3 regions of the Duganella zoogloeoides genome follow, and region 3 is predicted to be linked to each of the others. Evidence: predicted binding sites of a transcription regulator. Region 3 holds the regulator's gene; each other region holds the start of a gene.

Region 1 (7,876 bases), 660 kb from region 3:
GCCAACCCGGGCGCCACCCTGACGCAGGTGAACGCGGCCAGCGAGAAGGAGCGCCAGGACGTGTACCAGTGGCTGCTGAAAACCAAGCGCAAGCACGCCCAGGATCGCCGCATCGCCGGCCTGCTGGAAGTCGAAGGCTTCATGGAAGTGCACAAGCAGTGGAAGAAGATGGGTTATCCGTTCGATTCGCTGGTGCCGTCGTACGCGACCACGCTGGGCGCGTCGGCCGACCGGCCGGCTGCGCTGGCCGAGCTGATGGGCATCATCGTCAACGGCGGCGTGCGCAAGACCAGCCAGCGCGTGACCACTTTGCACTTCGCCAAGAACACGCCGTACGACACCACCGTCACCCGCGCCAAGCCGGTGGGCAACGAGCAGGTGCTGGCGCCGGAAGTGGCGCAGGTGGTGGCCGAAGCGATCCGGGGCGTGGTATCGGACGGTACCGCCAAACGCGCGCGCGGGGCGTTCACGACTTCGGACGGCACCTTGCTGCCGGTGGGCGGCAAGACCGGGACCGGCGACCAGCGCTTCGACGTGTATGGCGGTGGCGGACGCCTGATCGAGTCGCGCTACGTGAACCGGTCGGCGACGTTCGTGTTCAATATCGGCGAGCGCTTCTTTGGCAGCATGACTGCGTATGTGCACGGGCCGGAGTCGAAGAACTACGACTTCACCAGCGCGCTGCCGGTGCAGTTGCTGGTGGTGCTGGCGCCGCATTTGATGCCGCTGATCGACCCGCACCCGGTCGTCAAGCCGGCGGTGGTACCGCCGGTGGTGCCGGGCACGGCGCCCGAAGTGGCGGCCACCCAGCCCAAACCGGTGGCGGCAGCGCCGCTGCGGGCCTGCGGCGGCTGATGTAGCGCTGGCCGTTGCGCCGTCATCCCGCACCGGCGGCCCGCCGCCCGGGCGGGGATCCCGTCTGGTGCCGGCCACTCGGTTTCACTTGCATACGGCGCCGATTGTTGGCAATGTAGCACCCCATGAAACCGATGCGCCACCACATGTCCAAAATCCTCAAGTTCACGCAGTTCTCCTTGCGTGACTTGTTCGCGTCCACCTTGCCCACCGTGCTGCTGATTGTCGGCGTGTGCCTGCTCGCTTACTGGCTGGTCGATCCGGCGCCGCCGCGCACGGTGCGGCTCGGTACCGGCCAGGAAAACAGCGCCTACGAAGAATTCGGCAAGAAATACGCGGCCATGCTGGCCAAGCACGGCGTGACGGTGACGCTGGTGCCATCGGCCGGGTCCGGTGAAAACCTGCACAACCTGCGCGACGGCAAGGTCGATATCGCCTTCGTGCAAAGCGGCAGCACCAATGAAGAAACGGCCGACCGCGAGGAGCTGACCTCGCTGGGCAGCCTGTTCGTCGAACCGCTGTGGCTGTTCCTGCGCGAACCGAAAGATAAAAAGCCGATCACCCAGCTGAGCCAGCTGCGCGGCATGAAGATCAATTTCGGTCCCAAGGGCGCCGGCGCGCCGCGCCTGCTGCACCAGGTGCTGGAATTGAACGGCCTGGAAACGGGCGACGTCCAGCGCCTCTCGCTGGCCAATACGCCAGCCGTGGTGGAACTGCTGGAAGGGCGCATCGACGGCCTGGTCTTTACTTCCGCGCCGGAAGCGCCGCTGATCCAGATGCTGCTGCAAACGCCGGGCATCCAGTTGTTCGACTTTACCCAGGCCGAGGCTTATGCGCGCAAGCTGCCGTTCCTCACGCATGTGACGCTGCCGCAGGGCATCGTTGATCTGGGCCGCGACATTCCGGCACGCGAGTACAGCCTGATCGCGCCGACGGCCACGCTGGTGGCGCGCGAGGATATGCATCCGGCGCTGATCGACCTGTTCGTGCAGGGCGCCAGCAGCATCCACAACGGCGCCGGCTGGTTCCAGCAGCAGGGGCAGTTCCCGTCGGCCAAGTACACCGAGATTCCGGTCGATGCCGAAGCGGCCAAGTTCTACAAGAACGGGCCGCCGCTGCTGCAACGGTATATGCCGTTCTGGGCCGCCAACTTCCTCGATCGCATGTGGGTGGTGATGCTGGCGCTGAGCGCGCTGATCCTGCCGCTATCGAAGATCGTGCCGCCGCTGTACGTGTGGCGCATTCGTTCGCGCGTGTATAAATGGTATGGACAGCTGCGCACGGTGGAGCAGAAGGTGGAAGAAGCGCCGGAAGGGGCGCGCATGCAGGTGTACGAAGAGCAACTGCGGCGCCTGGACGAGATCGAGGAGCTGGTCAACCAGATTTCGATCCCGCTATCGTTTGCCGACGGCCTGTATGGCTTGCGCTCCCACATACAGTTCGTGCGCAAGCGCATTCAGTTCCTGATGGCGGAAGGGGCGGAGGCGCTGCCCGTTTAATTAAGCCCCGGTCCAGGGCAAGCCGGCTTTGCACCAGCCGTTGAGGTTCTTGCGATGGGTGGCATCATCCTTGTCTCCCTCGAACCCTTCGAGGATATCGAAACAGTGCTGGTAGCCGTGTTCTGACGCCAGCTTGGCTGCACCACGCGAGCGCACGCCGGAGCGGCACAGGAACAGCAACACCTGGTCCTTGCGCGCCACCGAGTTCAATTGCTCGATAAATTCGTGGTTGGCATTGCCGCCAGGGTAAGTCGTCCACTGCACCGCACCATGTTGGGCCTCGGGGATTTTCACGCGGCCCACCCAGTCGCGCTCCGCGTTGGTGCGCACGTCCACCAGCTTGACAGCATTGTCGAGCCCCAGCAGCTCGAACGCTTCCTCGGGCGTGACCGCGCCAGCGTAGGCCCAGTCCTTGTTGCGGCCGCGCGCCGTCGCCAGAATCTCATCAATTTTGCTCATGTCATGTTCCAGTAGAGGTTTCAGATTATTATAAGCGTCCTGTGTGGCCGAAGATGGTATGCACCAAAACGAGGCATTTTCAGGCGGAATTCCAAAACCGCACAAATTCAGTGCGGTTTTTTGAAAATGCACCGCGATGGTGCCGCCTTGATCGTTGTCAAATTTGCGCTGTGCTACCGTGTGCCCAATTTTGGACGCACTTGGCGGCAAGTTCAAGGACGCTATCAACATAACCTTATGAGATTGTTATGCAATCGCAGGGGCGTATCGGCTGGCATGGATACTGCTTAGTGTAGGTGCACCAGTTCCGCAAATTATCTTAGGAGAGACGCATGGCAATGACAGCCGCAGAAGTTCTGAAAATGGTCCAGGAAAACGAAGTGAAATTCGTTGATTTCCGTTTCGCTGATACCCGTGGTAAAGAACAGCACGTTACCGTGCCAGTGTCGCACTTCGACATCGACAAGTTCGAATCGGGTCACGCATTCGACGGTTCCTCGATCGCCGGCTGGAAGGGTATTGAAGCATCGGACATGATCCTGATGCCTGATCCAAACACCGCGAACATCGATCCCTTCATGGAAGAGACCACGCTGTTCATGCAATGCGACGTGATCGAGCCTGCCGACGGCAAAGGCTACGACCGCGACCCACGCTCCATCGCCAAGCGCGCTGAAGCCTACCTGAAATCGTCGGGCCTGGGCGACACCGCCTACTTCGGTCCCGAGCCAGAATTCTTCATCTTCGACAGCGTCCGCTGGAAAATCGACATGTCGGGTTGCTTCGTCAAGATCGACTCCGACGAAGCGTCGTGGACCACCGGCGAAAAAATCGAAGGCGGCAACAGCGGCCATCGTCCAACCGTCAAGGGCGGCTACTTCCCGGTTCCTCCAGTGGACAGCTTCCAGGACATGCGTTCGGAAATGTGCCTGATCCTCGAATCGCTGGGCATCCCGGTCGAAGTGCACCACCACGAAGTGGCTGGCGCTGGCCAGAACGAAATCGGCACCAAGTTCTCGACCCTGGTCGAGCGCGCCGACTGGACCCAGAACCTGAAATACGTGGTCTGGAACGTGGCCCACAGCTACGGCAAAACCGCGACCTTCATGCCAAAACCTATCGTTGGCGACAACGGTTCGGGCATGCACGTGCACCAGTCGATCTGGAAAGACGGCGTCAACCTGTTCGCTGGCGACGGCTATGCCGGCCTGTCCGATACCGCACTGTTCTACATCGGCGGCATCATCAAGCACGCCAAGGCACTGAACGCGATCACCAACCCGGGCACCAACTCGTACAAGCGCCTGGTGCCAGGCTTCGAAGCGCCGGTCAAGTTGGCGTACTCGGCTAAAAACCGTTCGGCATCGATCCGTATCCCGCACGTGGCCAATCCAAAAGGCCGTCGTATCGAGACCCGTTTCCCGGATCCACTGGCCAACGTGTACCTGTGCTTTGCCGCGCTGCTGATGGCTGGCCTGGACGGTATCCAGAACAAGATCCACCCGGGCGAAGCAGCGTCGAAAGACCTGTACCACCTGCCGCCGGAAGAAGACGCACTGATCCCGACCGTGTGCGCTTCGCTGGAAGAGGCGCTGGAAAACCTGGACAAGGATCGCGAATTCCTGACCCGTGGCGGCGTGTTCTCCGACTCGATGATCGATGCCTACATCGAACTGAAAATGCAGGACGTCCAGCGCATGCGCATGACGACCCATCCTGCAGAGTTCGACATGTACTACTCGCTGTAATTGCAGTCTGCCTGGCGCCGTGGTAACGCGGCACATGGCACGTATAAAACGCGGGGAAGGCGAAGGCTTTCCCCGCGTTTTTGTTTGGGGTGTTGTATAGTCGCGTGGACCCACCCATCCACGGAATGACGAATGATTTTGAGTTTGCAACGCGGCGCGTTGGCTTGCATGCTGGCGCTGGTGAGCGCTTCCGCTGCTGCCCAGGGCGTGATCTACAAGTGCACGCCGCCAGGCGGCAGCGTCGAGTACACGGATATCAAGCGCGGCAACTACTGCACGGCGATGGACTTGCCGGGCACGGTGATCGCCGCGCCGCCACGGCGGGCTGCGCCGGCACGGTCGCCGACGCAGGCAGGCCAGCCAGCCGCTGTCCCGGTGCCTGCAGCGTTCCCGCGCGTGGACAATGCCGAGCAGCGCGCGCGCGATGCTGACCGCCGCGCCATCCTCGAAGACGAGCTCAAAAGCGAGCAGCAAAAACTGGCCGAGTTGCGCTTTGAATACAACAACGGCGCGCCCGAACGGCGCGGCGACGAGCGTAACTATGCCAAGTACCAGGAACGCACGGCCACGCTGCGCGACAGCGTGGGCCGCGCCGAAAAAAACGTCGAAGCCCTGAAACGTGAAATCGCCAATATCCGCTAACCTGCTTTCCCCATGAGTCCCCGATGAGCCTTGTCAACGCACTGAATCACCCTGCACGCCCGGCCATGCTGGCCGGCCTGGAATTGCTGGCCTCCGCCGTCGTCATGCTCGATGCCGACGGCCATATCGCCTACGCCAACGCGGCGGCGGAAAATCTGCTGGCCAGTTCGCTCAAAGCGATGTCGCGCCAAAAGCTCAGCGCCCAGTTCATCAATCCCGACGAGCTCGATCACATCTGCGCCCAGGCGCGCGAACACAAGTTTTCCGACCTGCGCCAGGATCTCACGCTCGAGCGCGCCGGCCGCGATCCGCTGCACGTGCACAGCATCGTCTCGGCGCTCGACGAACCGCCCGGCCATATCCTGATCGAGCTGCGCGAGCACTTGCAGCATTTAAAACTCGACCGCGAGGAACGCATCCTCGACCAGAGCCAGGTGAACAAGGAACTGATCCGCAATCTGGCCCACGAAATCAAGAATCCGCTGGGCGGCATTCGCGGCGCCGCGCAGTTGCTGGAGATGGAGCTGCCGGCGCTGCACGCGGTGCAATTGCGCGAATACACGCAAGTGATCATCAAGGAAGCGGACCGCCTGCAAACGCTGGTGGACCGCCTGCTGGCGCCGCACCGCCGGCCGCACATCGTGGGCGACGTCAACATCCACGAAGTGCTCGAACGCGTGCGCAGCCTGATGCTGGCCGAGTTCCCGTCCGGCCTGACGATCTTGCGCGATTACGACGCGTCGATTCCCGAGTTCCGCGGCGACAAGGAGCAGCTGATCCAGACCGTCCTGAACATCGCCCACAACGCCGCGCAAGCGCTGGCCGCGCAGATGGAAGAGGGGACAGCGCAGATTATTTTGAAGACCCGGGTGGCGCGCCAGGTGACGTTGGCCAAGGTACGGTACGGGCTGGCATTAGACTTGCATATCATCGACAATGGGCCGGGCATCGCACCCCAGATCCGTGACCGTATTTTCTACCCGCTGGTGTCGGGCAGGGAAGGCGGCAGCGGACTGGGACTGACATTGGCGCAAACCTTCGTGCAACAGCACATGGGCGTGATCGAATGCGACAGCCGGCCTGGATACACGGATTTCCGCATCCTGCTGCCATTGCCATAAGTGGTGGCAGACAGGTGCGACTTCCCTCGATAGACGATCCACGCGGGAAATACACAACACATGAAGCCAATCTGGATAGTAGACGACGACGAATCGATCCGCTGGGTACTGGAAAAAGCGCTGGCCCGGGAGAACCTGGCCACGAAGAGTTTTGCCAATGCGCGCGATGCCATCGCCGCGCTCGAATACGAGACGCCGCAAGTGCTGGTGTCCGACATCCGCATGCCGGGCGATTCCGGCCTCGACCTGCTGCAACTGGTGAAGTCGCGCTTCCCCGGCCTGCCGGTCATCATCATCACGGCGTTTTCCGACCTCGATTCGGCAGTGGCGGCCTTCCAGGGCGGCGCCTTCGAATACCTGGCCAAGCCGTTCGACATCGACAAGGCCGTCGAACTGATACGCCGTGCGCTCGACGAGAGCCTGCGCGAGACCAGTGTCGAATCGGGCCCGGCGGAAACGCCGGAAATCCTCGGCCAGGCGCCGGCGATGCAGGAAGTCTTCCGCGCCATCGGCCGCCTGTCGCAGTCGAACGTCACGGTGCTCATTACCGGTGAATCGGGTTCCGGTAAAGAACTGGTGGCGCGCGCGCTGCACAAGCACAGCCCGCGGGCGGCGCAGCCGTTCATCGCGCTCAATACGGCGGCGATCCCGAAAGACTTGCTCGAATCCGAGTTGTTCGGCCACGAGCGCGGCGCCTTCACCGGCGCCCAGACCACCCGGCGCGGCCGCTTCGAGCAGGCCGAGAACGGCACCCTGTTTTTGGATGAGATCGGCGACATGCCGTTCGACCTGCAAACCCGCTTGCTGCGGGTGCTGTCCGACGGCCATTTCTACCGCGTCGGCGGCCACCAGCCGATCAAGGCCAATGTGCGGGTGATTACCGCCACCCACCAGAATCTCGAACAGCGCGTGCGCGAAGGCCTGTTCCGCGAGGACTTGTATCACCGCCTTAACGTCATCCGCCTGCGCCTGCCCAGTTTGAGGGAACGGCGTGAAGACATCCCCATTTTGGTGCGCCACTTCCTGGTGCAGAGCGCCAAGCAGCTGGGCGTGGAAGCGAAGCGCATGAGCGACGCCGCGTTGACCTTCCTGTGCGGCCTGGAGTTGCCCGGCAATGTGCGCCAGCTGGAAAACCTGTGCAACTGGATCACCGTGATGGCGCCGGGCCAGACCGTCGAGGTGAAGGACTTGCCGCTGGAGCTGACCCAGGAGCAGCCGGCCGCCGGTGGCAACGCCGGACTGTTCTCGCTGACGGAAGGATATAGCGCCGTCCAGCACCACGGCACCGTGATGCCGATTGCCGCACATGATGTGTCAGCGTCCGCCCAGGCAGCGCCTGCGCCGGCCACGCCGGAAGCCTGGCTGAATCTGCTGGAAATGCAGGCTGCGTCCATGCTCAGCGGTGGCCAGCAGGAAGTGATGGCGGTACTGGGGCGGCAGTTCGAGTCGGCCCTGATCCGCACCGCGCTCAAGCACACCCACGGCCGCAAGAACGACGCAGCGGTACGCCTGGGCATCGGCCGCAACACCATCACCCGCAAGATCGCCGAAC
Region 2 (7,876 bases), 1.3 Mb from region 3:
GTACACGTTGACCATCGGCGTTACGCGGTACAGTACGCCCAGCACCGGCGTGGTGTGGCTGTACTCGAGGTTGCCGCTGTCGTTGCCGTTGCTCAGGTAGCGGTCATCGACCGCCACCTTGACGTTGCTGCGGCGTACGCCCGCGCTGAGCATCCATGCACCGGTCTGCCATTCGGCCTGCAGGTATGGATCGAGGTTCGACACTACGTCCTGCTCGTCGCGGCGCAGCGCGCCTTTTACGCCGAACTGGGTACCGATGTAATTTTCGTAGCCTTTGCGATCATCGTTCGAGCGGCCGTATTCGACGCCGAACGTGGTGCTCAGCTTGCCGCCGGCCAGTGCGCTGACGTGTGTCCAGCTCACATCGGCGCCATAGAAATCGCGGTCGAAGTCGATCACGCCGCCCGAGTGCGTGGCCGGCGCCTGGAATGCACGCGAGAACGACTGGTACTGGATCACCTGGCGGTTGCCCCCGTACGTCATCACGCGCAGGCGGTCGTCGCCGAACTGCTGTTCCCAGTTGGCGCCGATTTGCTGGTGGTCGATGCTTTTGCGGGTGTCGTAGCGGTCGGCCAGCGTGCGCTTCGGCGTTTGCGTGTCGGATGCATCGGTTTCGCCGGCGCGCGGGTCGCGCTGGTACGTCGCCCACGACACGCCCAGCGGATCTTGCGTGTCCTTCTGGCGCAGGCCGTTGGCGACGATGGTCAGCTTGGCGTTGTCAACGGGCGCCAGCGTCAGCTTGGCGAATGCCTGGTCGCGGGTGGCGGCGCTGTGGGCGCGGTAGCCGTCGGTCTCGAAGCGCGACGCGTCGAGCACATAGCCCACCGCGCCTTGCTTGCCCTGGGCATTCACGTCGGCCTTGCGGCTGCCGTAGCTGCCGGCGCTGAAGCTGGTCTCGACCGTGGGCGCGCCGTCGCCGTCACGGGTAAACATCTGGATCACGCCGCCCGAGTGGTTGCCGTAAATGGCCGAGAACGGGCCGCGCAGCACTTCGATGCGTTCGGCCATGTCGAGGTTGAAGGTGGCGGCCTGGCCCTGGCCGTCGGGCATGCTAGCCGGGATGCCGTCGGCAATCAGGCGCACGCCGCGCACGCCAAACGTGGACCGGGCGCCGAAACCGCGCGACGAGATCTGCAAATCCTGCGCATAGTTCTGGCGATTTTGCGCCACCAGCCCCGGAACGGCGGCCAGTGCTTCGCTGGCGTTGACGCGCGGCTGGCTTTGCTGGATGCGGCTGGCGTCGATGACGTCGATCGAAGCCGGCATGTCGAAGACCGTGTGGCCTACGCGGGTGGCGCTCACCACCACCACGTCGGCCATCGGCAAGGCCGCCGGTTCCTCGGCAAACGCGGTGGTGGAACCTGCCATCGCGACCAGCGCGGCAAGGACATTCCTGCAAACAGGATTTTGCTGCATAAAGACTCCGTATAGTGTGGGCTAGTGCTTGTCGTGTTCGGCGTCGAAGCTGGTCTTGAGGCGCGACGCCGCCAGCGGGCGGGTTTCGATAAAGCTGCGCACGGCCCAGATTTCCTGCGTCGTCAGCACGTCGCGCCACGGTGGCATGTAGATGATGCCGGCGCGAACCTTGCCCGAATTCACCGCCATCATAAAGTAGCCGTCCACATCCTGCAGGCAGCGTGCCTGCAGTGCGGTGGCCTTCAATTGCTGGCAAAAACTGTTCAGGCGGCGCAGGTCGGGTGCCTCGGCCGATGGCTGCGTGGCCTGCTCGCCGTGGCAGCGCGCGCAGTTGGCCTGGTAGACCTGGCCGCCGAGAGCGATGGCGCTGGCATCGCCGCGCGATGGGTTGCCGTCGGCGTGCGCGGACAGCGCCGCCAGCAGCAGCGGAAGTATCAATAAACGGTGCATGGCGTGCTCCGGTGTTACCAGTCGGTGGGGCAGCCTTTGCAGCCCTCCAGGTTGGCGTCGGGGAAAATGGTAAAGCGCAGGATGGCTCGCTCCAGGTTGGCGTTTTTGAGGTTGCTGCCCCAAAACTTGGCTTCCTGCAGGTCGGCATCGATCAGCACCGCGCCGTCGAGATTGGCCAGGTTCAGGCGCGCCGCTTCCAGGCTGGCGCCGCGCAGGTCGGCGCCTTCCATGTCGGCGCGCATCAGCCGGCTGGTTTCGAGGTTGATGCCGGCCAGCACAGCCTGGCGGAACGATGCGCCCGGTGCATTGAGCGAGTACGCCATGGCGCCGGTGAGGTCGGCGCCATCGAGCAGGGCGCCGGCCAGGTTGGCGCTGCGCAGGTTGGCGCGCATCAGGCGGGCGCCGCGCAAGTCGGCGCCGTGCAAGTCCTTGCCCACCAGGTTGGCGCCGCGCAGGTCGGCATTTGCACACTGTGCATACGGCCACAGGTGACAACTGTTGATGACGACAACCTCGGGCGCCGCTTCACCGTTGACGACCTGCGCTGCGGCCGGCAACGCCAGGCACAGCGTTGCCAGCATGGTCGTCCATAGCGCCGCCGTCAGGCGCGGGCCCATGCCCGCACCCACGCCCGGCATGGCCGGCCAACGCGCCAGCGCCATGCGCGATACTGGCTGGCGCCGCACCGGCGCGCTGCTGTGCGTATCGGCGGTGCAGCTGTTGATGCCGTTATCGGCCTCGCGATGGGCATGGCCATGGGAGGCATTCGGCGCGACTGCCACCCGGTGCGGCAGCGTCGTCATTACTTGCTCGAGACTTTGGCCGACGGCGCTTTCGGCAGCTTGAACACCCAGTAACTGCCGCCCTGCGTGACCTGCTTGGTCAGCTCCGCCATGTCGCCGCCCCACAGTGGCACCGCGCCGCCGTAGCCGCTGGACAGGCCGATGTATTGCTCGCCATCGATTTCCCAGGTGATCGGCACCGACACCACGCCGGAACCGGTCTGGTATTTCCACAGTTCCTTGCCGGTCTTGGCGTCGAACGCTTTGACGTAGCCGTCCGAGGTGCCGGTGATCAGCAAGCCGCCAGCCGTGGTCAGCGTGCCGCCCCACAGCGGGAATTTTTCCTTGTTTTCCCAGACGATCTTGCCGGTCTTCGGATCGATCGCGCGCAGGGTGCCGATGTGGTCGTCATACAGGCGCTTGATACGGAAGCCCTGGCCCAGGTAGGCGGAGCCGGCCTTGTAGTGGATTTGCTCGGTCCAGTAATCCATGCCCCAGTGGTTGGCGGGGATGTAGAACAGGCCGGTATCGGGCGAGTACGACATCGGCATCCAGTTGGTGCCGCCCAGGAATGGCGGCGACACGAACACGGCCTTGCCTTTGTCGGCGCCCGCTTCCGGTAGCGGCGGCCGCTTGCCGTTTTCCACCGGACGGCCGGTTTTCAGGTCGATGCTCTTGGCCCAGTTGATGCCGTCCACAAACGGCCAAGCGTTGATCAGCGACGTCGGTTTGTTCGGATAGCCGGCGCCGGTGGCCAGCTTGGTCCGGTCGGTGACGTAGAAGAAGCCGTTGCGGTCGGCGTGCGCGCTGGCCTTGATCAGCTTGCCCGTCTTGGCGTCCTTGTAGTCGAACAGCACCACCGAGTTATTGCCCGAGAAGTCCCAGGCATCGTTGGGCGTGTGCTGGTAAAAGCCTTTCAGCTCACCGGTGCTGGCATCGACATACGCCTGGCCCGACGTAAACAGGCTGTCCCAGTTGCGCGGGTCGTCGCGTTCCTTGGTGCGCTCCCAGGTGTTCCATGGCGCCGGGTTGCCGGCGCCAATGATGATGGTGTTGGTGTCGGGATCGAACGACGCCGTTTGCCATGGTGCGCCGCCGCCGTGCTCCCACGCTTCGCGCAGCTTGCCGTCCTTGTCGCGCGGCCAGCTGGGAGCGTTGGCGTCGCCGGTGGGCGTGCTCGGTTTGCCGTCGGTGCGGCCCACGTGACCTTCCACCAGCGGACGGGCCCATACCTCGGCGCCGGTATCCGGGTCGCGCGCGAACAGCCAGCCCTGGGCGCCGAATTCATCGCCCGAGTTGCCGTGGATGAGCAGTACACGGCCGCCTTTTTCGCGGATGATGAACGGTGCACCGGTCATCGTGTAGCCCAGTTTCTGGTCGCCGAATTTTTCGTTCCACATCACCTTGCCGGTGTTCTTGTTGAGCGCGACGATGCGGGCGTCGAGCGTGCCGAAGTACACCTTGTCACCGTAGATCGCGGGGCCGCGATTGACCACGTCGCAGCAGGGGCGGATATCGTCGGGCAGCCGGTGTTCGTACGCCCACAGCTGGCGGCCGGTCTTGGCATCGAGCGCATAGATGCGCGAGTACGACGCCGTCACGTAGATGATGCCGTCGTGTACCAGCGCCTGCGCTTCCTGGCCGCGCTGCTTTTCACCGCCGAACGAAAACGTCCAGGCCGGCACGATCTGGTCGACGTTCTTGGTGTTGATGCGCTTGGCCAGGCTGTGGCGCTGCGCCTTCAGGCCCAGGCCATAGCTGAGCACTTGCTTGGTGCCCTGGTCGGCATTGGCGATATCGTCCCAGGTGACCTTGGTATCGGCGGCGTGGGAAGCTCCGGCAATCAGGACAAGGATGGCGGCGGCGATTGGACGTGGAAATACTGGCTGCATGCTGGTCTCCGTTATAAGTTTTGTACTGAGAAGTTTTTGATGAAGCAGTGCGACGGGTTGCTGCGGTCATTTCAGCAACATGCGTGCCAGCGTGGCTGGCGGGGCGCGGCGGTCATCGCACCGGGCCGCGCTGCGCTGTCCTGCCACAGCCGCCGCACGGGGCTGTGACATTTTTGAACAACGGTACAGCGATAGCGCCGCTCGCCATGGAGGGCGGTGCCGCTGGCAACAGGAGAAGTGCCGCTGGCACAGCGGTTGCTGAACAGGGCTCCAGGAGGCCGCCGTGCGCCTTCATACCAATCACAAGGAGACCACCATGCAATCACCGCCACGCCGCCATTTCATTTGCCAACTGCTTGCCGTCGGCGGCATGGGCGCCACCGCGCTGGCCGGCGCACAAACCTCGGCGCCGAAGGTGGACGAGGACAGCGACCAGGCCAAGGCGCTCGGCTACCGCCATGACACGACCAAGGTCGATGGCAAAAAATATCCGCAACACGTGCCGGCCCAGCGCTGCGACAACTGTTCCTTCTTCCAGGGCAAAAAGGGCGACCCGTGGGCCGGCTGCGCGATGTTCGGCCGCAAGCAGATCGCGGCGCCCGGCTGGTGCGTGGCGTGGGCCAAGGCGCCGGCGTAGCCAATAAAAAAAGGCGCTGCCGCGGCAGCGCCCTTGCTTCTGCAATCACGACAATTACAGTTTTTGTTCGCGCTGCGACTCCAGATAAGCCTTCACCGCCCAGATAGCCTCTTGCGTGAACACGCCCTCGAACGGCGGCATGTACACCGCGCCATTGCGCGAACGGCCATGGCGCACCGTCTCCAGCACGTACTGGTCGATCTCCTGCGCACAGGCATCCTTTTTCCTGGCATCGGCCAGCACCGCGCAGTCGTTGTCGAGCTTGCGCAAGTCCGGCGCCATGCCGCCCGACACCGCCTCCAGCCCATGGCAACGCGCACAGTTTTGCGTGTAAGCAGCACTGCCGATGCGGATCGCCTCGGCGTTGTTCCGATACGGGTTTTCCGTGCGCCACTCGGCGCCCAGTTGTGGCAGGGTGGATGTATCGACTGCTTGCGGCGTCATATTGCCGTGCGCGTACACGGCTGCGGCCAGCATGCAAGTTGCCATGCCGCCCAGGCCGCCGAGGATGCGCCAGATACGGGTGTGGGTAGTTGTCATCGTAGTCTCCATGTTGTTGATCGATTCGGTTGATCGCATAGTGCGTGGCAGACAGCGATAGCAATCGGTATGCCATCGACGGCTGACCGCTGCGTTCACACCGCAGTGTTCAGGAATGGAACAGTTGTGCAATACCACCCGCCATCAGCTGATCCCATTTGACGCAGCGGCGGCGCTGGCAGCGGCTGTAGCGGCTGGCACGGCATTTGCGAAATGAAAGCAGGGCGGGAGATTCCGCATTTATAGATGTAATCCAACGAGAAAGAGGACGACATGAATCTGGCAGACATCAGCAAACTGGGCGTAGCCAATCCTTTCAAACAACGCTACGACAACTACATCGGCGGCAAGTTCGTGGCGCCGGTCAAGGGTGAGTACTTCGGCAATATCACGCCCATCACCGGCCAGGTGTTTTGCGAAGTGGCGCGCTCCACCGCCGAAGACGTGGAACTGGCGCTGGACGCCGCCCATGCCGCCAAGGTTGCCTGGGGAAAAACCTCGCAAACCGAGCGCGCCAATATCCTCAATAAAATCGCCGACCGCATGGAAGCGAACCTGGCGCTGATCGCCACTGCCGAGACCATCGACAACGGCAAGCCGATCCGCGAAACCACGGCGGCCGACATTCCGCTGGCCATCGACCACTTCCGCTACTTCGCCGGTTGCATCCGCGCCCAGGAAGGCTCGGTTGCGCAAATCGACTCGGAAACCTATGCGTACCATTTCCATGAACCGCTGGGCGTGGTCGGCCAGATCATCCCGTGGAATTTCCCGATCCTGATGGCCGTGTGGAAGCTGGCGCCGGCGCTCGCTGCCGGCAATTGCGTGGTACTCAAACCCGCCGAGCAAACCCCGGCGTCGATCATGGTGTTGATCGAACTGATCGGCGACCTGCTGCCGCCCGGCGTGCTCAACATCGTCAATGGGTTCGGGCTGGAAGCGGGCAAGCCGCTGGCATCGAACAAGCGCATCGCCAAGATCGCGTTTACCGGCGAAACCGGCACCGGCCGCCTGATCATGCAATACGCGGCGCAAAACCTGATTCCCGTCACGCTGGAACTGGGCGGCAAATCGCCCAACATCTTCTTTGCCGACGTGATGGATGCCGACGACGCATTCTTCGACAAGTGCCTGGAAGGCTTTGCCATGTTCGCGCTGAACCAGGGCGAGGTGTGCACATGCCCGTCGCGCGTGTTGATCCAGGAATCGATTTACGAAAAATTCATCGAGCGTGCACTGGCCCGCGTGGCCGCCATCAAGCAGGGCAACCCGCTCGACGCCGGCACCATGCTCGGCGCTCAGGCCTCGCAGGAGCAGCTGGAAAAAATCCTGTCGTACATCGACATCGGCAAGCAGGAAGGCGCGCAAGTGCTGGCCGGCGGCGAGCGCAATGTGCAGGGCGGCGACCTGGAAAGCGGCTATTACGTTCGGCCCACCGTGTTCAAGGGCGACAACAGCATGCGCATCTTCCAGGAAGAGATTTTCGGACCGGTGGTGTCGGTCACCACGTTCAAGGACGAGGAAGACGCGCTGCGCATCGCCAACGATACCCTGTACGGTCTTGGCGCCGGCCTTTGGACCCGCGATGGTTCGCGCGCATTCCGCGTGGGCCGCGCCATCCAGGCTGGCCGGGTGTGGACCAATTGCTACCACCTGTATCCGGCCCATGCCGCGTTCGGCGGCTACAAGCAGTCGGGCATCGGCCGCGAAAACCACAAGATGATGCTTGACCATTACCAGCAAACCAAAAATTTGCTGGTGTCGTACAGCCCCAACGCGCTCGGATTTTTTTAAAAAATGAATGCCACCGAAAGGGTAAAGGCCACCGCGGCCGCCATCGACATGCTGGCCACGCTGCGCGCACGGCATGGCCCATTGATGTTCTTCCAGTCGGGCGGCTGCTGCGACGGCAGCGCGCCGATGTGCTACGCGGCCGGCGAGTTCGCGGTGTCCGACAGCGACGTCTACCTCGGCAACCTCGATGGCACGCCGTTCTACATGGGAATCGAGCAGTTCGCGTACTGGGAGCATACGCAGTTGATCATCGACGTCGTCGATGGCAATGGCGGCATGTTCTCGCTCGATAACGGCACCGGGCGCCGCTTCCTCACCAGGTCGCGGCTGTTCACCGACGACGAGCTGGCGCAGTTGCAGCATCC
Region 3 (7,876 bases):
CAGGCAGTCGGCCATGCTCATTGCCGCCCCCAGCTCCTGCAAGGCATGCGCCACGCACATCATCAGCGGTGAGCGCGTGGCCATGAGCGCCAGCGTCGCCCTGGCAAACTCGCTGTCGTCGTGTTGCAACGACGCGACAATGGCCGGCACCGGTCCCGCACCAAAATGACGGTCGATGGCGGCACGGTCGCGCTCAAGTGAACCTGGCCCGGCAGCGGCCTTGAACGGCGCGGCAAAGGCCGCAATCGCCGCCGGCAGGCCAGCACCGCCACCCGCATTCAAAACCGCTCCCAGCGCCGTTAAATTGGCCGCCGGCACGTAATGGTCGGCCAGTCCCGCATACAGCGCATCGGCCGCGCCGATGGTGGCGCCGGTGATACCCAGGTACAGTCCCAGCCGTCCCGGCAAGCGGGACAGGAAATAGCTGGCGCCCACGTCCGGGAACAGGCCGATATTGGTCTCCGGCATCGCCATCCTGGTGCGGTCGGTCACGATGCGTGTGCGGCTGTGAGGGCCGGCCTGCGCCACGCCCATGCCGCCGCCCATCACCACGCCGTCCATCAGCGCAATAAACGGTTTCGGGTAATGGTGGACCAGGTGGTTGAGCGCATATTCCTCGGTGAAGAAATCCTCGACCAGCGCGCTGCCCTGCTGCGGCGTGGCGCGGCCCAGGTCGTGGAAGAAGCGGATGTCGCCGCCGGCGCAAAACGCCTTGTCGCTGCTGCTGCGCACGACCACCGCCTGCACGGCGTCATCGTCGCGCCAGGCCAGCAGGGTGTGCGTGATGGCGCGCACCATGTCGAGCGACAGCGAGTTGAGCGCGCGCGGACGATCGAGCGTGATGACGCCGGTGCCGTCACTGACGGCAGTTAATACGTGTTCGCTCATGGCTGTCCTGTGGATTTGTTCGACGACGGAAAATGTTCTAGCGGGTTGGGCAAGGTTAAATCGCCGCCGAGGCGGGCCTGGAATTTTGCAGCGGCTGCTGGCGGGTGCCCCATGTGGCGCGCGTAGATCACGGCAAACGGCATGTCATTCACCGCTTCCTGCTTGAAACCGGTCGCCTGGTTCATGGCCGAAGGATTGCGCGCGGCGGCCAGCGTAAATGTCACCAACCGGTCCAGCATCGGCGACTGCAGGTCGAGGATGGACGCCATCATGGTCAGCGGCGCGGCAGCAAACGCGTGGTAGTGCAGCGCCTTGGCGCCGCGCGCCATCTCGGCCGGCAGCGCGCCGTCGGGTGCCACCTGGGCCATGGCGTTGTCGAACACGCCGTGGCCCCAAGTTAATAGACGCTGGTCGTGGGTGACGGCGCCGACGGCAGTCACTGCCAGCCCTTCCCAGTAGTAATGGTTGTTGCGCTTGCCCTTGCGGGTGTCGGCGTGGACCAGCGTGGCGTCGGCCAGCGTGGACAGCCACGCCTCGATCGCTTGCTTTTGCGCGGGCATGGCGGCTGCCTGCACGCGCGCATAGCTGAGCGCCAGTCCGCCCAGGGTCCACTTGCGCACGAAATACGCCTGTTCGCTCGACATCTTGCCCAGCATGGCCTGCTGGCCGGCCCAGCTGTCCAGCCAGTTCAAGGCGCAGGCGGCGTCTTGCGGCTTGCCGTTGGCCTGGTAGCGGCTGGCGTTGCGGGCGACGCCAGACAAGAATTGTTCGACCGGCTCGGTGCTGGCGATGTTTTTGGCGCGCCGCGCCGGGTCGATCACGGAATGGTTGGCGTCGTTGTAGTAGCTGTTGGCGTCGATGTCGATGACGGCGGCCGGCGCCGGCTGGCAGGTGGCGGCGACGGCGGAAGCAGCGGAGGCGGAAAGGAGAACGGTATAAACCAGATAAACAATTTTCATGTAGCTCCAAAAACAAGAAAGGGCGCCTTGTGCGCCCTTAGTTGGTGTGTCGCGCCGTTGTTAAAGGGCGGCGGCAGCTGGTTCGAAGTTATCCGGGAGATGCTTGATCGCATCGTGGCCGTGCTGTTGGACTTTGCCTTTGTACTTCATGACCTGGCGGTCCAGCTTGTCGATCAGGGTGTCGATCGCAGCGTACAGGTCTTGCGACAGGCTTTCCACGTAGACCGTTTTACCGGACAGGCGCAGATTGATTTCAGCCTTTTGGCGCTTGGTTTTCTCTTTAAGGTTATCTACGGTCAGAATGACAGCAATATCAATCACTTGATCAAAGTGCCGTGTCACGCGTTCGAGCTTGCTCTGCACGTATTCACGAATGGCGGCGGTCACTTCGAGATGATGTCCACTGATGGTGAGATTCATACACACTCCTAAAGATAAATGTCGCTGACGGTTCGTGCTTTACCCATTGTTGCCGAGTAAGCAGGAACCAGTGCACTACAAAGACTTGCGGAGACTGACTGGAGGGATTTTGAGGGCTTCGCGATATTTGGCAACAGTGCGTCGCGCAATCACCATGCCCTGTTCTCCCAGCATGTCCGCAATCTTACTGTCGGATAAAGGATTTTTAGGGTCTTCAGCTCCTGTCAGTTGCACGATCAGTGCCCGTATCGCCGTCGAACTGGCTTCACCTCCCGCTTCGGTGGCGACGTGGCTACCAAAAAAATATTTCAGCTCAAACATGCCGTGCGGCGTCAGCATGTATTTCTGAGTTGTTACCCGAGAAATGGTGCTCTCGTGTAAACCCAGTGTATCAGCAATTTCGCGAAGCACAAGGGGGCGCATGGCAACGGCGCCGTGCGAGAAAAAGTTCTTTTGTCGTTCTACTATCGCTTGCGCCACGCGCAGGATGGTGTCGAACCGCTGGCGCATATTCTTGATCAGCCACTTCGCTTCCTGCAGCTGCGCGCCCATGGCGCCCTCGCCTCCCTCGCCCTTCTTCTGCTTGAGCAGGTTGGCGTACATGGCGTTTACGCGCAGGCGCGGCATGACGTCGTTGTTCAGGCTGACCTGCCAGCCGGTGCGCGATTTTTTCACGATCACGTCCGGCACCACGTAGTCCGACACGTCGGACGCGAACGCCGCACCGGGGTGCGGATTGCACTGGCGGATCACGGTCTGTACTTCGCGCAAGTCTTCGTCGTCGCACAGCAGCGCTTTTTTCAGCTTGTTGAAATCGCGCTGGGCAAACCACGTCAGGTGCTTTTCGACGATGGCCACGGCCATCCGTCGCGTCACCAGCGCGATGCCGGGCAAGCGCTTGATTTGCAGCGCCAGGCACTCGGCCGCATTGCGCGCCCCCACGCCGGCCGGGTCGAAACTTTGCAGCAGCGACAATGCCGTTTGCAGCTCGTCGAGTTCGACTTCCAGTTCCTCCGGCAGGCGCGCGTGGATCTCGTCGAGCGCTTCTTCGAGGTAGCCGTTTTCGTCGAGCGCGTCGATGATCAGCTCGACCAGCGCGCGGTCGCGCAGCTCGAGCACGGTCACCCGCATCTGCTCCATCAGGTGTTCGCGCAGGGTGCAGTGGTGCGCTTCGATTTGCGGACGCGCGTCTTCGTCGTCGGGCGCCTTGCTGCGGCCGGCGTCGCTCCAGTCCATGTCCGCTTCGGCGGTGGTACTTTCGGTATCGGCGGCGGGGCCTTCGTAGGCGTCGGCCTCGCCGGCGGGCGCCGCTTCCTGCGGGCCCGATTCGGACGGCGCTTCGCCGGACGGCGCCTGCTGGCTGATGGCGCCGTCGGACAACAGCCGCAGCGAATGGTCGAGCGGGTCGTCTAACCGCTCGAGCAAGGGATTGTCGGTCAGGAGTTGTTCGAGTTCCTGGTGCAGCTCCAGCGTGGAGAGCTGCAGCAAGCGGATCGATTGCTGCAGTTGGGGCGTCAGCGCGAGATGCTGCGAGGTCCGCAGTTGCAACGACTGTTTCATGGATTACATTCGGAAGTGTTCACCCAGGTAGACGCGGCGGACCGACTCGTCGGCGATGATGTCGTCCGGACGGCCCGAAGCCAGCACCGAGCCCTGGTTGATGATATATGCGCGGTCGCAGATGCCCAGCGTCTCGCGCACATTGTGATCGGTAATGAGGACGCCGATTTGCCGCTCCTTGAGAAAGCGCACGATGCGCTGGATCTCGATCACGGCAATCGGGTCGACCCCGGCGAATGGTTCGTCGAGCAGCACGAAGCGCGGGTTGGTGGCCAGCGCACGGGCGATCTCCACCCGGCGGCGTTCGCCGCCGGAGAGCGAGAGCGCGGGGTTCTCGCGCAGCTTCTCGATTTGCAAATCGGCCAGCAGGGTATTGAGCCGTTCAGTAATGTCAGCCTTGGATAAAGGCTTGCCGTCCACTTTCTGGATTTCGAGGACAGCGCGAATATTTTCTTCCACCGTCAGTTTGCGGAACACCGACGCTTCCTGCGGCAGGTACGACAGGCCGAGCGAGGCGCGGCGGTGGATCGGCAGCGACGAGACGTCGACGCCGCCGATATCGATGGTGCCGGCGTCCGACGGTACCAGGCCGACGATCATGTAGAACGACGTGGTCTTGCCGGCGCCGTTGGGGCCGAGCAAACCCACCACTTCGCCGCAATCGACTTGCAGGGACACGTCGTGAACGACCTGGCGCTTGCCATAGCTTTTCTGCAGGCCGCGAACGATCAGGGTGCTACCGCAACTTGGTTCCATGTCATTTCCCCGCAGGCTGGGTGGCCGGCACCGGCTGCGCCGGCGCGATCGGCGGGCGCTTGGACGATGGCTGGATCACCATGGTGCCGCGGCCGGCGCCCGGTTTGCTCTCGCCGCTGCTGCTGTTCTTCACCGCGAACACTTCGCGGCGGCTGTCGTAGGATATGAACTCGCCATCGACCTGGCTGGTGACCTTGCCCGACTCGAGCTGCTTGATGCGGCCCTTGGAGATCAGCTTGACCAGCTCGGTCTTGTCGTCGTATTCGATGCGGTCGGCCTGGCCTTCCACCCACTTGTCGGTCTCGCCGTCGAGTTTCTGGCGGAACGTGGCCTGCACGCCGGGCGTGCCGGTGAGCACCACGAACTGGTAGCCCTCGGGGTCTTGCGTGACCACCGCCTTCGGCGAGGTCATGCGGATGGTGCCGCGCGTGAGGATGACATTGCCGGTGAAGGTCTTGATCTGCTTGACGTCATCGGAGTCGGCCTGGTCGAACGACACTTCGATCGGCTTGTTGGAGTCGGCTTTTTCGGCGCGCGCCGGAATGGTCAGTGCCGCCAGCAGCAGTGCTGCCGACCAGAAGGTGTGCTTGGTGATTGCTCTCATAATCTTCCTTTAGCGTGCCGCATGCGGCGGCACGGTGATCTTGCCGCGTCCGCCCAATTGGGTTTGCAGCGTTGCGTTGTTGGCGGTCATGCCGACACCCGTGGCCACCGTCTTGCCCAGGTGCAGTTCGACCGGTGCGACGGTTTCCATCCGTTGCTCGTCCGGGAACACGGTGAGCGTGGACGTGGTCAGGCTCATGGCCTGGCTTTTGCCACTGGCCGGGCGTACCACGCTGACGTTGCCGTCGAGCTTGACGCGCGAGTTGTCCTGATCGACGCGGGCGGTGTCGCCGCGCACCGTCATTGGCGGATGCTCGGCCGACAAGGTGTTGATATAGGGCTTGATGATGTCGGACGCTTCTTCGGCCGGCAGGTGGGTGAGCTTGTCGCCGGAAATGATATAGGCCGGCTTGCCGTCCTTGGTCATGCGCACCACGCTGAACCGGTCGATGATGTAATCGGGCTCGTTGCGGAACTTGTCCTGCGCCGTATCCTGGTTCGATTCGTTAATCAACTGCACCATCCAGCCGGTACCGACGGCCACGAATACGCCGATGACGACCATCCAGGTGAGCGACCAGCGGTGGGCGGTTCTTTTACGTACGTTAGGCATCAGATCACCTTGGCGCGTGTGAGGTCGTGGATGTGCAGCGCGCCGACCAGCTTGCCATCGGCGTCGGCCACCAGCACTTGGTTGATGCGGAACTGTTCCATGATTGCGACCGCATCGACCGCCAGCTGTTCCGGCGCGATGCTGCGCGGGTTGGCGTGCATGACGTCGCGGATCAGGACCTGGGTGAAGTCCTGCACCTTGTCGATCATGCGGCGCAGGTCGCCGTCGGTAAATACGCCGATCGGTCTGTCCTCGGCATCGACCACGGCGGTCATGCCCATGCCTTTTTTGGTCATTTCAAGCAGCGCGTCGGTGAGCTTGACGTCGGCACGCACCTTGGGCACATCGGCGCCGCTGCGCATGACGTCGCGCACGTGGGTGAGCAGGCGCCGGCCCAGCGCCCCGCCCGGATGCGACCGGGCAAAATCTTCTTCCCTGAAACCGCGCAGATCGAGCAAGGCCACTGCCAGCGCGTCGCCCAGCGCCAGCGTGACGGTGGTGGACGTGGTGGGCGCCAGGTTCATCGGGCACGCTTCCTTGGCCACCGCTACATTGAGGTGGACGTCGGCGATGCTGGCCAGGCTGGAGCCTGGTTTACCGGTGATGGCAATGACCTTGCTGCCCATGCGCTTGACCACCGGCAGGATGGTCATCAGCTCGGTACTTTCGCCCGAGTACGAAATGGCAATGAAAGCGTCGTCAGCAGTAACCATGCCGAGGTCGCCGTGCGCAGCCTCGGCCGGATGTACGAACATGGCGGGGGTGCCGGTGGAGGCGAACGTGGCTGCCATCTTGCGAGCGATGTGGCCGGACTTGCCGATACCGGACACCACCACCCTGCCCTTGCAATTAAACAACAGTTCAATCGCTTTGACGACGGTATGGTCGTCACCCAGGCGCAGCTCCAGCGCAGTAATGGCAGCAGCCTCGTTTTGCAACGTTTCACGGGCGAGCCGCAGCGCATGCGCCGCCATTTTTGCGTCAAAAGCTTTCAGCATTGTTTTTTCATGGGTTACACTCATACCCAAGTATAGCCGAATTAAGAAAGCAAAAAACTTGCCAGTCGAAACATTGTGCCTGCGTGGGGCGAAACCACTGAATAAAAAACTGACGGCTACGGCAACATGACGTTTTCCCCGCTCGAACTGACCCTGGTGTTGTTAGGCAGCGCCGTGCTGGGCGTGGTGGCCTTCCGCATGATGCATTTGCCGCCCATGCTCGGCTACCTGGCCGTCGGCATCCTGATCGGCCCCCACGCGCTCGGCTGGGCCATGGAAAGCGAAGCCACCCACGGCCTGGCCGAGTTCGGCGTGGTATTCCTGATGTTCTCGATCGGGCTCGAATTCTCGCTGCCCAAGCTGCTGGCGATGCGCGGCATCGTGTTCGGCCTCGGGCTGGCGCAGGTGGCGTTTACCATCATTGCCACCTTGCTGTTCGGCTGGCTCATCGCCAGCCAGCTACCGGCCCATTTGCAGATCAGCTGGCAAGGCGCGTTTGCACTCGGCGGCGCGCTGGCCATGTCGTCCACCGCCATCGTGGTCAAGATGCTGACCGAGCGGCTCGAGCTCGAGAGCGAGCATGGCCGCAAGATCATCGGCATTTTGCTGTTCCAGGATCTGGCCGTGGTGCCGCTGCTGATCATGATCCCGTCGCTGGGCCAGCGCCCGGACGCGCTGGCGGAAACCCTGGCCTGGGCCGGTGTCAAGGCCGTGATCGTATTGACCCTGCTGCTGTTCGTCGGCCACCGCCTGATGCGCGGCTGGTTTACCATCGTGGTCAAGCGCCGCTCGCAGGAACTGTTCATGCTCAACCTGCTCCTGATCACGCTGGGCGCGGCATGGATCACCGAACAGGCCGGGCTGTCGCTGGCGCTCGGGGCGTTTGTCGCTGGCATGCTGATTTCCGAGACCGAGTACAAGCACCAGGTGGAAGAAGACATCAAGCCGTTCCGCGACGTGCTGCTGGGACTGTTCTTCATCACGGTGGGCATGCTGCTCAACCTGCGCATGGTGATCGACAACTGGTGGCTGGTGCTGATCCTGCTGATCGGGCCGGTGCTGGTGAAGTTTGCCCTGAT

The links. Region 3 encodes sigma-54, which starts transcription at its own class of promoters, with help from an activator protein. Its sites were predicted from a motif close to TGGCANGNAANCTGCTTT; they were not measured.
Region 1: the regulator sigma-54 is predicted to act here: its motif matches at 3,086-3,103, upstream of glnA (type I glutamate--ammonia ligase).
Region 2: the regulator sigma-54 is predicted to act here: its motif matches at 5,913-5,930, upstream of adh (aldehyde dehydrogenase).

What each region holds. Positions count from the first base shown of each region.
Region 1 covers NZ_CP140152.1:4,778,922-4,786,797, reverse strand. Annotated here, with positions in the region: gene SR858_RS21065 (transglycosylase domain-containing protein) at 1-855, shown strand, start outside; gene SR858_RS21060 (TAXI family TRAP transporter solute-binding subunit) at 1,002-2,354, shown strand; gene SR858_RS21055 (rhodanese-like domain-containing protein) at 2,355-2,813, opposite strand; gene glnA (type I glutamate--ammonia ligase) at 3,146-4,561, shown strand; gene SR858_RS21045 (DUF4124 domain-containing protein) at 4,694-5,203, shown strand; gene glnL (nitrogen regulation protein NR(II)) at 5,227-6,324, shown strand; gene ntrC (nitrogen regulation protein NR(I)) at 6,385-7,876, shown strand, end outside.
Region 2 covers NZ_CP140152.1:412,613-420,488, forward strand. Annotated here, with positions in the region: gene SR858_RS01885 (TonB-dependent receptor family protein) at 1-1,416, opposite strand, end outside; gene SR858_RS01890 (c-type cytochrome) at 1,438-1,866, opposite strand; gene SR858_RS01895 (pentapeptide repeat-containing protein) at 1,881-2,669, opposite strand; gene SR858_RS01900 (methanol/ethanol family PQQ-dependent dehydrogenase) at 2,669-4,540, opposite strand; gene SR858_RS01905 (high-potential iron-sulfur protein) at 4,857-5,177, shown strand; gene pedF (cytochrome c-550 PedF) at 5,232-5,666, opposite strand; gene adh (aldehyde dehydrogenase) at 5,991-7,511, shown strand; gene SR858_RS01920 (DUF779 domain-containing protein) at 7,515-7,876, shown strand, end outside.
Region 3 covers NZ_CP140152.1:5,434,554-5,442,429, forward strand. Annotated here, with positions in the region: gene SR858_RS23875 (enoyl-CoA hydratase/isomerase family protein) at 1-888, opposite strand, end outside; gene SR858_RS23880 (alginate lyase family protein) at 885-1,847, opposite strand; gene hpf (ribosome hibernation-promoting factor, HPF/YfiA family) at 1,908-2,267, opposite strand; gene SR858_RS23890 (RNA polymerase factor sigma-54) at 2,343-3,827, opposite strand; gene lptB (LPS export ABC transporter ATP-binding protein) at 3,831-4,583, opposite strand; gene lptA (lipopolysaccharide transport periplasmic protein LptA) at 4,585-5,187, opposite strand; gene lptC (LPS export ABC transporter periplasmic protein LptC) at 5,197-5,799, opposite strand; gene SR858_RS23910 (KpsF/GutQ family sugar-phosphate isomerase) at 5,799-6,797, opposite strand; gene SR858_RS23915 (monovalent cation:proton antiporter family protein) at 6,924-7,876, shown strand, end outside.